2 regions of the Streptomyces sp. PTL18 genome follow, and region 2 is predicted to be linked to the other one. Evidence: riboswitches for the same ligand, from Rfam matches in the RefSeq annotation. Region 2 holds a riboswitch; the other holds the start of a gene.
What was found. Region 2 has a riboswitch for S-adenosylmethionine ahead of thrC (threonine synthase). Riboswitches for the same ligand answer to the same signal wherever they lie in the genome.
Positions count from the first base shown of each region.

Region 1: linked by a shared signal. The riboswitch ahead of AC5WS8_RS14290 (aminotransferase class V-fold PLP-dependent enzyme) and the one ahead of thrC (threonine synthase) in region 2 are both predicted to bind S-adenosylmethionine.

Region 1 is NZ_JCAJZO010000006.1:241,410-246,894, reverse strand. Features, by position in the region: gene AC5WS8_RS14310 (NYN domain-containing protein) at 1-441, opposite strand, end outside; gene AC5WS8_RS14305 (hypothetical protein) at 476-715, opposite strand; gene AC5WS8_RS14300 (rhomboid family intramembrane serine protease) at 873-1,604, shown strand; gene AC5WS8_RS14295 (Lrp/AsnC family transcriptional regulator) at 1,601-1,882, shown strand; gene AC5WS8_RS14290 (aminotransferase class V-fold PLP-dependent enzyme) at 1,947-3,323, opposite strand; SAM riboswitch class IV at 3,528-3,644, opposite strand; gene AC5WS8_RS14285 (hypothetical protein) at 3,725-3,895, opposite strand; gene AC5WS8_RS14280 (PRC-barrel domain-containing protein) at 3,923-4,279, opposite strand; gene trpD (anthranilate phosphoribosyltransferase) at 4,374-5,438, opposite strand.
Region 2 is NZ_JCAJZO010000008.1:116,134-121,618, reverse strand. Features, by position in the region: gene AC5WS8_RS17685 (MoaD/ThiS family protein) at 197-472, opposite strand; gene thrC (threonine synthase) at 524-1,804, opposite strand; SAM riboswitch class I at 1,823-1,979, opposite strand; gene AC5WS8_RS17675 (glucosyl-3-phosphoglycerate synthase) at 2,173-3,117, shown strand; gene AC5WS8_RS17670 (alpha,alpha-trehalose-phosphate synthase (UDP-forming)) at 3,223-4,656, shown strand; gene otsB (trehalose-phosphatase) at 4,663-5,485, opposite strand, start outside.

The DNA.
Region 1 (5,485 bases), on a different contig from region 2:
CCGGCTCTCCTCGTCGGCGCGCTCGGCGTCGGCGCGCTGGGCCTCCTCGCCGGCGGCGGCCACCAGTTTCACCCAGCCCGCCGGGCGCAGTACGTAGGCCGCGGCCGCCACGTCGAGCGGGTCCGCGGCCGGGGGTGGCGAGCCGGCGTCCAGGGCACCGGTGAGCTGCGGCTGGGCCTCTCTGAGCTTCTCGGCGACGCGCTGCCGGAACAGCGCGTCCGTCTCCACGGCCGCCGCCATGGCGTTGCCGGCGAACTTGGCGCGGCGGGTCGGGGTGAACCGGGCGTACTGCCGCAGCTGTGCGGGCAGTTCGGCGAGGGTCAGCCCGCCGAAGGCGTCGGACACGATCTGCACGACCCGGCGGCGCACACCGTCGGGCAGCGGACGGTCGAGCACCTCAGCGGTGCCGTCGACCGGCTCCCCGCCTGTGGTCTCAGCCATCCCTCACCCCATACGCCCAGCGGGGCCGCCTCCCTCAGGAGCCGGCGCCCGGCCTGTCCACGAGCTCCACCTGGTCGACCGCGTTGCACCAGCGGCACCGCACCGACTCGATGGTCTCACTGACCACCTCGCGCTCCTCGACCTTCGGCTCCCCTGCCAGATCGAGGTGCACGTACTCGACGACCTTCGCGGAACGGGTCACGTCGAAACGGGTGAGGTTTCCGCAGAGCGCGCAGCGCCAGCGGGTCGTCTCCGTCGGCAGGGGAACCGTCATCGTGGCTGCTCTTCCTTCTTCCAGTCTCCGTGATGCGCCAGTTTCCCTGGAGCGTGTGGCTCGTAACCCTACGGCCTGGCGAGTACCCGCCGCCCGCCCGTTCCACGGCGGCGAGGCACTCTGTGCCGATCGGTCCGCTTACGCCATGCTCTGTGCCATGATCAGCACCTGGAGCAGGGCGGTCGTGGGAGCGCTGCGCGGACAGTCGGCGCCGGTGACGTACGGGCTGATCGTCCTGTGCTGCGCTCTCTTCGTCGCCGGACCGGCCGCCGGACTGAGTCCGGCCTACGGGAGCGGGGACGCGCTGCTCGCCGCGCAGCGGGCCTACTTCGCCCGCTGGGGGGTGGTGCCGGCGGAGTTGTTCGGCGGGGCGCCACGGGCGGCGCTGACGCCCGCGACCGCGCTGTTCGTGCACGGCAGCTGGGTGCATCTGCTGGGGAACATGCTCTTCCTCTACGTCTTCGGGGCCATGGCCGAGGAGCGGATGGGGCATGTGGAGTTCGCCCTGTTCTACCTGGGCTGCGGCTATCTGGCGCTGCTGGGGTACGCGGCGGCCAACGCGACCTCGGCACAGACGCTGGTCGGAGCGTCCGGGGCGATCTCCGCGGTCCTGGGTGCGTTCCTCTTCCTCTTCCCCAGGGCGCGGGTGACCAGTCTCTTTCCGTTCCTGTTCTTCCTGCCGCTGAGGTTCCCGGCCTGGGTGGTGCTGCCGTTCTGGGTGTCCCTGCAGTGGATGGCCGCGGGCCGTGCCGCCGAGGGGCCGGGGGTGGCGTATCTGGCGCACCTGGTGGGGTTCTCGCTGGGGTTCCTGTACGCGGGGGTGCGCCACGTGCGTACGAGTAGGGTGAAACCCCCAGCCGAGGCCCCCGAGGGAGAACAGCAGCCGTGATCACCGCGATCGTGCTCATCAAGACCAGCGTGGACCGGATCCCCGAGATCGCGGAGCGGATCGCCGCGCTGGATTCGGTCAGTGAGGTCTTCTCCGTGACGGGGACGTACGACCTGATCGCCATGGTGCGGGTGAAGGAGCACGAGGATCTGGCGGACGTCATCCCCGGGCGGATCAGCAAGATCCCGGGGGTCGAGGCGACGGACACCCACGTGGCGTTCCGTACGTACTCCCAGCACGACATGGAGGCGGCGTTCGCGATCGGGCTGGACTCCTGATCCGCCTGATCCGCCAGGGCTCATCCGGGCCGGGCCCGACGCCGCCCCACCGGCCCTGCGGGCTTCAGACCGCCGGGACGCAGCGGCCGTTCTCCGTGCGGTACCGCCACTTCGCGCCGTCGCTCACCAGTTCCTTCACGGCGTCGACGAAGCGCTCCACGTGCTCGTCGGGGGTGCCGGCGCCGAAGCTCACCCGGACGGCGTTGAGGGACCTCTCGCCGGGTGCGGCCTCGGGAGCGCCGCACTCGCCCTGGGCCCGGTGGTCGCTGCCGAGCAGGGTGCGCAGCAGGGGGTGCGCGCAGAACAGGCCGTCGCGGACGCCGATGCCGTACTCGGCGGAGAGCGCGGCGGCGAAGTGGGAGCTGTTCCAGCCGTCGACGACGAAGGAGATCACGCCGACGCGTGGGGCGTCGTCGCCGAAGAGGGAGAGGATCCTGACCTGGGGAACCTCGGCGAGGCCCTCCCTGACCCTGCGGATCAGGTGCTGCTCGCGGGCCACCAGGGTGTCGAAGCCGGCCTCGGCGAGGGCCTTGCAGGCGGAGGCGACGGCGTAGGCGCCGATCACGTTCGGGGAGCCGGCCTCGTGGCGGGCGGCCGTGTCGTGCCACTCCACGTCCACTCCCCCGTCCGTGCGCCGCGTGACCTTGCGGCTGGCGCCGCCGCCCGCGAGGTACGGCTCCGCCTGCCGCAGCCAGTCGGCGCGGCCGGCCAGGACGCCGGAGCCGAAGGGTGCGTAGAGCTTGTGGCCGGAGAGGGCGACCCAGTCCACGTCGAGGTCCTTGACGGACACCGGGTGGTGCGGGGCGAGCTGGGCGGCGTCCAGGACGACACGGGCGCCGTGCGCGTGGGCGGCCGCCGCCAGCTCGCGCACGGGCCACAGTTCACCGGTGACGTTGGAGGCGCCGGTGACACAGACGAGGGCCGGGCCGTGGCCCCCTTCGGCGGGCACGGTGCGGTCGGCGAGGGCGCGCTCCAGGGTCTCGACGGCCTGGCGGGGGGTGCGAGGGGCGTCGAGGTAGGTGACCTGGGCGTCCCGCCAGGGCAGCAGCGAGGCGTGGTGCTCGGTCTCGAAGACGAACACCCGGCAGCCGGCCGGGAGGGCGGCGGCGAGCAGGTTGAGCGAGTCGGTGGTGGAGCGGGTGAAGACCACCTGGTCGCCGTCGCGGCAGTCGAGGAACTCGGCGACGGTGCGGCGGGCGCTCTCGAACAGGTCGGTGGACAACTGCGAGAGGTATCCGGCACCGCGGTGCACGCTGCCGTAGTACGGGGCGTACGCCGCCACGTCGTCCCAGACCCGCTGCAGCGCCGGGGCGCTGGCCGCGTAGTCGAGGGCGGCGTAGGTGACGTCGCCGCCGGTGACGAGCGGGACGGTGACATCGCGGCCCAGAACGGGCAGCGGGGCGCAGACGGACGGGTCGACGGCAAGGGTGGAGACGGACATGGGTGCACTCCCGTGGGCAGGCGAGACCCACCGGTGCCGAGGCGCTCACGCACGAGCGCCAGAGGTGTTCACGGCACGGAGGGTGAAAAGGAAAGGAAGGGTTGCGGAGGCGGGGCTCTGCGGCCCTAACGCATTCGCTTGCTCACGGAAGGCTCCCTCGAACGACCAGGACCCCTGGTCCCACGCCTTCGAAAGCGTGCGAGGGGTCCGCGCTTGCCGCAGACCTCGCTGCCTGCGACCTGGTCTTCACCCGGGGCACCCCGCCACGGACGGAGGGTTGCCGGACAGCCGGCCGGGGCCGAATGACTGTCGCTCATGACCTGGTCAGGAAACTACGGCAGGTGATCGACCACCCGCAACTTCTGTCCGGATACCGGGACGGGGGACCCCGTCCGATGAGGTCAGCGGACCAGGTGGTGGCCCGAACGCCGCCCCCAGCGCATGCCGAACCCCACGAGGCTCGCCAGGAACACCACGATCCCGATGACCAGCAGGTAGAACAGCCCCTTCGCGACCACGCCGATGATGCCCAGGGCGACCGCCGCGAGGATCAGGAACAGGAAGACCGCCATGGTGACCACTCCCTCCGGCCCGGCAGATCAGCGGCGCGCCAGGCGGCGTCCGCGGTCGGCACCGGGCTCATAGGCCCTGTCATAGTGTTTGAAGATCTCCTCTTCCCGCTCGACCGGCAGGACGTCGTCCAGGCCGATGGACGGCGCCTTGCGCACCTGCCCTTTGGAGTGCGCCACCTGGACGTACCCGGGGCCCACGGTCGCCTCGTCGAGGGGGACGAAGACGAGCCTCTGCCGGGTCGGAATCCCGGTGCGGACGGTGGCCATGGCCGGTGTGTCGGTGGTGGTGTCGACATAGACCGCCTCGAGGGACCCGATCCTGCGGCCCTTGGTGTCGATCACGTCCTGGTTGCGCCACTCGCGGATATCGGCTGAATGGATCATGCCCAGCCTCCTTGCGGCCCGCGGGGAGAGCTGCCACCTGTCTCACTTTACTCCGGCCAGCCTGACCTGGTCTTTTCCGCGGGCGCGCACGGCGTCAGACGTTGCTGGCCGCCACCCATCGCTCCAGGGCCTGCTTGGCCGCTCCCGAGTCGATGGACGCGGCGGCCTTGTCCATGCCGGTGCGGAGCCGGTCCGCCAGCGGGCCGTCGCCCGGCTCCAGGGCGACCAGTGCGGCCGCCGAGTTGAGCAGGACCGCGTCCCTCACCGGGCCCGTCTCCCCGCCGAGGAGGCGGCGGGCGACCTCGGCGTTGTGGGACGGATCGCCGCCCCTCAGGGCCTCCACCGGCACCAGCTCGATGCCGACGTCCCGCGGGTCGAAGGTCTCCTCGGTGACCTTGCCGTCGCGGACGACCCAGACGTGGGAGGTGGCCGTCGTCGTCAGCTCGTCGAGGCCGTCGTCGCCGCGGAACACCAGGGACGAGTTGCCGCGCTCGGCGAGCACACCCGCGATCATCGGCGCCAGGCGCGGATCCGCGACGCCGACCGCCTGGGCCCTGACCTTCGCCGGGTTGGTGAGCGGGCCGAGCGCGTTGAAGACCGTCCGGATGCCCAGCTGACCGCGCGCGGCGGCGACATGGCGCAGCGCGGGGTGGAACTTCACCGCGAAACAGAAGGTGATGCCCGCCTCCTCGGCGACCTCGGCCACCCGCTGGGGTGTCAGGTCGAGGTTGACGCCCAGTTTCTCCAGGACGTCCGACGAGCCCGACGCGGACGAGGCCGCGCGGTTCCCGTGCTTGACGACCTTCGCTCCCGTGCCGGCCACCACGAGCGCCGACATCGTGGAGATGTTCACCGTCTTCGCGCCGTCACCGCCCGTGCCGACGATGTCGACCGTGGGACCCGACACCTCGATCACGTTGGCGTGCTCGTACATCGCCCGGACCACACCGGTGATCTCCTCGACCGTCTCGCCCTTGGCGCGCAGCGCCACCACGAACCCGGCGATCTGCGCGTCGGTCGCCTCGCCGCGCATGATGCGGTCCATCGCCCACGCCGTCGCGTCGGCACTCTGGTCGCGCCCCTCCAGCAGGGCGTTCAGTACCTCGGGCCAGGAACGGCCCGCCGCGGTGTCGCCTCCAGCGGGTGTCACAGCGCTCATAAGCCGCTCCTGGGTGGGTGTCCCGGACTACGGGACGCGAGTCTCGA
Region 2 (5,485 bases):
ACACTTTGGCTGTTTCTCGTCGGGTGCGCGGCATCCGATCGCGGCCCCGGAGGGGAAGACCGGGAGCGTGTTCCCCAACTGTACCGCGCTCAACCATGCAGAATTGCCCCCTCCGTTTCTCTCACGGAGAGGGCAATTCGATGAACGGGGAGTGACGCACGTTACCGAGGGTAATGACGGTGCGTCCGAACGACCGTCAGCCGCCCGCCACCGCGGGGATGATGGAGACGCCCGCGCCGTCCGGTGTGGCGGTCTGGAGACCCTGCTCGAAGCGGACGTCGTCGTCGTTCACGTACACGTTGACGAAGCGGCGCAGCTTGCCCTGGTCGTCCAGCACCCGGGCGGCGATGCCGGTGTGGTTCTTCTCCAGGTCCTCGATGACCTCGGCGAGGGTCGCGCCCTCGGCGGCGACCTCGGCCCGGCCGCCGGTGTAGGTGCGCAGGATGGTGGGGATGCGGACGGTGACGCTCATAGGGGGTGACCTCCGGTCGGGGTGCGGCTGGCGGGTGGGGCGGTGAGGAGGTCAGACGAGACCGGCCTCGCGGAAGGACTCGAGGGTGGGACGGATCGTCGCGGTCGGACCGGTGCCGGCCACCGCGTCCAGCGTCTTCAGACCGTCCCCCGTGTTGAGGACGACCGTCGTCTTCGCCGGGTCGAGGACGCCGTTCTCGATCAGCTTGCGCGTGACGCCGACGGTCACGCCGCCCGCCGTCTCGGCGAAGATGCCCTCGGTGCGCGCCAGCAGCTTGATGGCGTCGACGATCTGCTCGTCCGTCACGTCCTCCACGGCACCGCCCGTGCGGCGCGCGATGTCCAGGACGTACGGGCCGTCGGCCGGGTTGCCGATCGCCAGCGACTTGGCGATGGTGTTCGGCTTCTGCGGCCGCACCACGTCGTGGCCCGCCTTGTACGCCACCGACACCGGTGAGCAGCCCTCGGCCTGCGCGCCGAAGATCTTGTACGGCTTGTCCTCGACGAGCCCGAGCCGGATCAGCTCCTGCAGGCCCTTGTCGATCTTCGTCAGCTGCGAGCCGGAGGCGATCGGCACCACGATCTGGTCCGGCAGCTCCCAGCCGAGCTGCTCGGCGATCTCGTACGCCAGGGTCTTGGAACCCTCCGCGTAGTACGGCCGCAGGTTGACGTTGACGAAGCCCCAGCCCTCGCCGGCCGGGTCGCCGATCAGCTCCGAGCAGAAGCGGTTCACGTCGTCGTAGTTGCCCTCGATGCCGACGAGCTCGCCGCCGTAGACCGCGGCCATGACGACCTTGCCCTGCTCCAGGTCGTGCGGGATGAACACGCAGGAGCGGAAGCCGGCCCGGGCCGCCGCGGCGCCGACCGCGCCCGCGAGGTTGCCGGTGGAGGAGCAGGACAGGGTGGTGAAGCCGAAGGCGCGCGCTGCCTCCAGCGCCTGGGCGACCACGCGGTCCTTGAAGGAGTGCGTCGGGTTACCGGAGTCGTCCTTCACATACAACCCGCCGGTGACGCCCAGCTCGCGCGCCAGGTTGTCGGCCTTGACGAGCTTGGTCCAGCCAGGGTTGAGGTTCGGCTTGTCGGCGACGTCCGCCGGGACCGGCAGCAGCGGCGCGTAGCGCCAGATGTTCGCGGGGCCCGCCTCGATCCGCTTCCGCAGTTCCTCGGTGCCGTAGCCGGAGAAGTCGTAGGCGACCTCGAGGGGACCGAAACACTCCTCGCAGGCGAAGACCGGGCCGAGCGGCACCCGGTGGCCGCACTCGCGGCAGGACAGGCCCGCGGCGGGTCCGAGGTTCACGGAGTCGGTGGTGCTTGCAACGGTCTGCACAGCCATGTCAGGCGAGGCCCTTTCTCCTCATCTTCCCCACGACGCACCTCGCCGTGAGACGGAATTGGCACCTTCCCTAGCCGGGAGCCTCGCGGAGACGATCAACAGTGATCTACGAGAGCCGGCTGGAGGGTTGCCGGGGCTTCATCGGGCCGTGTCCCTCTGCCCCTCTGGATGAGCTGTATGTGATTGTTTCGCCGGCGCGGGCCGCGGTGGGCCCCGACATGCGATGGTCACCGGCGTTGTTCAAGACTGTAACCGACGGCCGGGAGAGTTGAGATAGTCGTCCGAACCGCGAGACGGATCACAAGAGAGACCCGTTCGACCGTCCCCGACTCACCCCCACCCCGTAGGAACGTGAGGAGCCGCTGACCGTGCTGGAAGAAGTCGAGCGCTGGCTGAGCACCCGCTCCTGGTCCGTCACCGACCGCCCGCTCCACCAGATCATGGCCGCGAAGCGCGCCTCGGGCTCCTCGGTCAGCGTCGTGCTGCCCGCGCTCAACGAGGAGGAGACGGTCGGCGAGATCGTCTCCGTCATCCGCCACGACCTCGTGCGTCAGGTCCCGCTGGTCGACGAGATCGTCGTCGTCGACTCCGGCTCCACCGACCGCACCTCCCAGGTCGCCGCCGCGGCCGGCGCGAGGGTCGTGCACCGCGACACGATCCTGCCGCGCATTCCGGCCGTGCCCGGCAAGGGCGAGGTGCTGTGGCGCTCCCTGCTCGTCACCGGCGGGGACATCGTCTGCTTCGTCGACGCGGACCTGAAGGAGTTCTCGTCGGACTTCGTGACCGGGATCGTGGGCCCGCTGCTCACCGACCCGGGCGTGGACCTGGTGAAGGCGATGTACGACCGGCCGCTCGCGGGGGCGGCGGGGCAGGGCGGCCGGGTCACGGAACTGATGGCGCGCCCGCTGCTCAACATGCACTGGCCGCAGCTCGCCGGATTCGTCCAGCCGCTCGGCGGCGAGTACGCGGCCCGCCGCTCCCTGCTGGAACGGCTCCCCTTCCCGGTCGGGTACGGCGTCGAGCTGGGCATGCTGGTGGACGCGCTGCACCTGGTGGGCCTGGACGCGCTGGCCCAGGTCGACGTGGGGGTGCGCAAGCACCGCCACCAGGACGGTCAGGCGCTCGGCCGGATGGCCGCCGCGATCTACCGCACGGCCCAGCTCCGCCTGGCCCGCGGCCATCTGATCCGCCCGGCCCTCACCCAGTTCGAACGCGGGTCGGACGGCTTCGAGCCCCGGACGTACTCCGTGGACACCGAGGAGAGGCCGCCGATGGCGCAGATCGCGGAGTACACGGAACGGAAAGCGGCCTGAACCGTGCTCGCCCGGGCGACCGGGCGACCGGACGTGGCGGAGACCATTCCGCATACGGCCGAACCGTACGTTTGAGCGTTTTCCGCTCGGGCTAGGTTTCGTGGCATGGCTTCCACGCAGCACGCGCACGGCGCCCGCATCCTCGTCGCCTCCAACCGTGGCCCCGTCTCGTACACGCTGGACGGGTCCGGGCAGCTCACCGCCAAGCGCGGCGGAGGCGGCCTGGTGTCGGGCCTGTCGGCGATCGGCCCGGACGCGGACGCCGTATGGGTGTGTGCGGCCCTCGACGACGGCGACCGCGAGGCCGTACGCCGCACGGGTGGCGCGCTGGATCCGGCCGACACCGGAGGCCGGCGGGTCCGGATGCTCGACATCGCGCCGGACGTGCACGCGGACGCGTACAACGGCATCGCGAACTCGGTGCTGTGGTTCGTGCACCACATGCTCTACCAGACGCCGCTGGAGCCGGTCTTCGGCCGGGAGTTCCGGCGTCAGTGGGCGTCGTACGAGGCGTACAACCGGGCGTTCGCCGAGGCGCTCGCCCAGGAGGCGGCCGAGGGCGCGGCGGTGCTGATCCAGGACTACCACCTCGCTCTGGCCCCCGGCATGCTCCGCGAACTCCGCCCCGACCTGCGGATCGGCCACTTCTCCCACACGCCGTGGGCCCCGCCGGACTACTTCCGCCTGCTGCCCGACGACATCGCGGCGCAGGTGCTGCGCGGCATTCTGGGCGCGGACCGGGCGGCGTTCCTCACCCGGCGCTGGGCGGACGCGTTCACCGCGTGCTGCGAGGCGCTCGTCGGCGGGCTCGGGGACACGCGGATCGGGGTGCACGGTCTGGGTGCGGACGCCGAGTTCCTGCGCAGGCGGGCGCACCAGCCGGACGTGGACGAGCGGATGGCGATCCTGCGGGAGCAGATCGGGACGGCACCCGACGGCCGCCCGCGCAGGGCGATCGTGCGGGTGGACCGCACGGAGCTGTCGAAGAACATCGTGCGGGGCCTGCTGGCGTACGAGGAGCTGCTGGAGTCCCACCCCGAGTGGTGCGAACGGGTGGTGCACGTGGCGTTCGCCTACCCGTCCCGGCAGGACCTGGCCGTCTACCGGGACTACACGGCGGAGGTCCAGCGGGTGGCCGCGGAGATCAACGAGCGGTACGGGACACCGGGCTGGGTACCGGTCGAGATGCACGTCAAGGACGACTTCGCGCGCTCCCTGGCCGCGTACCGGCTCGCCGACGTGGCCCTCGTGAACCCCATCCGGGACGGCATGAACCTGGTCGCCAAGGAGGTCCCGGTCCTCTCCGACGAGGGCTGCGCCCTGGTGCTGTCCCGGGAGGCCGGGGCGCACGAGGAGCTGGGCGACGACGCGGTGACGGTGAACCCGTACGACATCGGGGGCACGGCGGCCGCGCTCCACGCCGCGCTGTCGATGCCGGCGGACGAGCGGGCGGAGCGCGCCAAGCGGCTGGCCGCGCAGGCCACGGCGCTTCCGCCCGCCCGGTGGTTCCTGGATCAGTTGGCCGCGCTGGAGGCCTAGAGCTCCCTACGCCAGCCTCTGTGCCAACGACCTCAGGAGCTGCACCACCCCTGCCGGGCCGTCGACCACCACGTCCGCCCGCTTCGCCAGGTCCGTGACCTCGTCGCTGCCGCTGCAGACCAGGAGGCCGGGGACGCCGTCGGAGCGGAGTTTGTCGACGGCGGCGAAGGCGGACAGATCGCCCAGGTCGTCGCCCGCGTACAGGACCGCTTCGGCGCCGGTCTCACGGACGTACTCCGTGAGGGCCACCCCCTTGTCCATGCCCGGCGGGCGCAGTTCCAGGACCATGCGGCCGGGTTCGACGATCAGGCCGTGGCGGGCGGCCAGGGCGGCGAGGGGTTCGCGCAGGGCCTCGAAGGCGGCCTGCGGGTCCTCGGCGCGGCGGGTGTGGACGGCGACGGCGCGGCCCTTCTCCTCGATCCAGGTGCCGCGCCAGGCGCCGATCCCGTCGAGGAGACCGGGGAGTTCGGCGCGGACGGCGGCGACTCCGGGGTGGGGGGCCGGAGCGGTGACGGTGCCGGTGCGGGCGTCCCAGCGTTCGGCGCCGTAGTGGCCGAGGACGACGAGGTGGTCGAGTCCGGGGACGCCCGCGAAGCCACCGTTGCGGACGGCGACGCCGGCGGGACGGCCGGTGACCACCGCGACGGAGGCGACCTTCGGGGCGAGGGCCGCGAGGGCGGGGACCGCGTCCGGATGGGCGCGGGCCTGGTCGGGGTCGGGGACGATCGGGGCGAGCGTCCCGTCGAAGTCGAAGGCGAGGACGGCCCGTTCGGGCCGCGCGAGGATGGCGTCGAGACCGTCACGCCCCGCCGGAGTGGCGGGTGTCGGC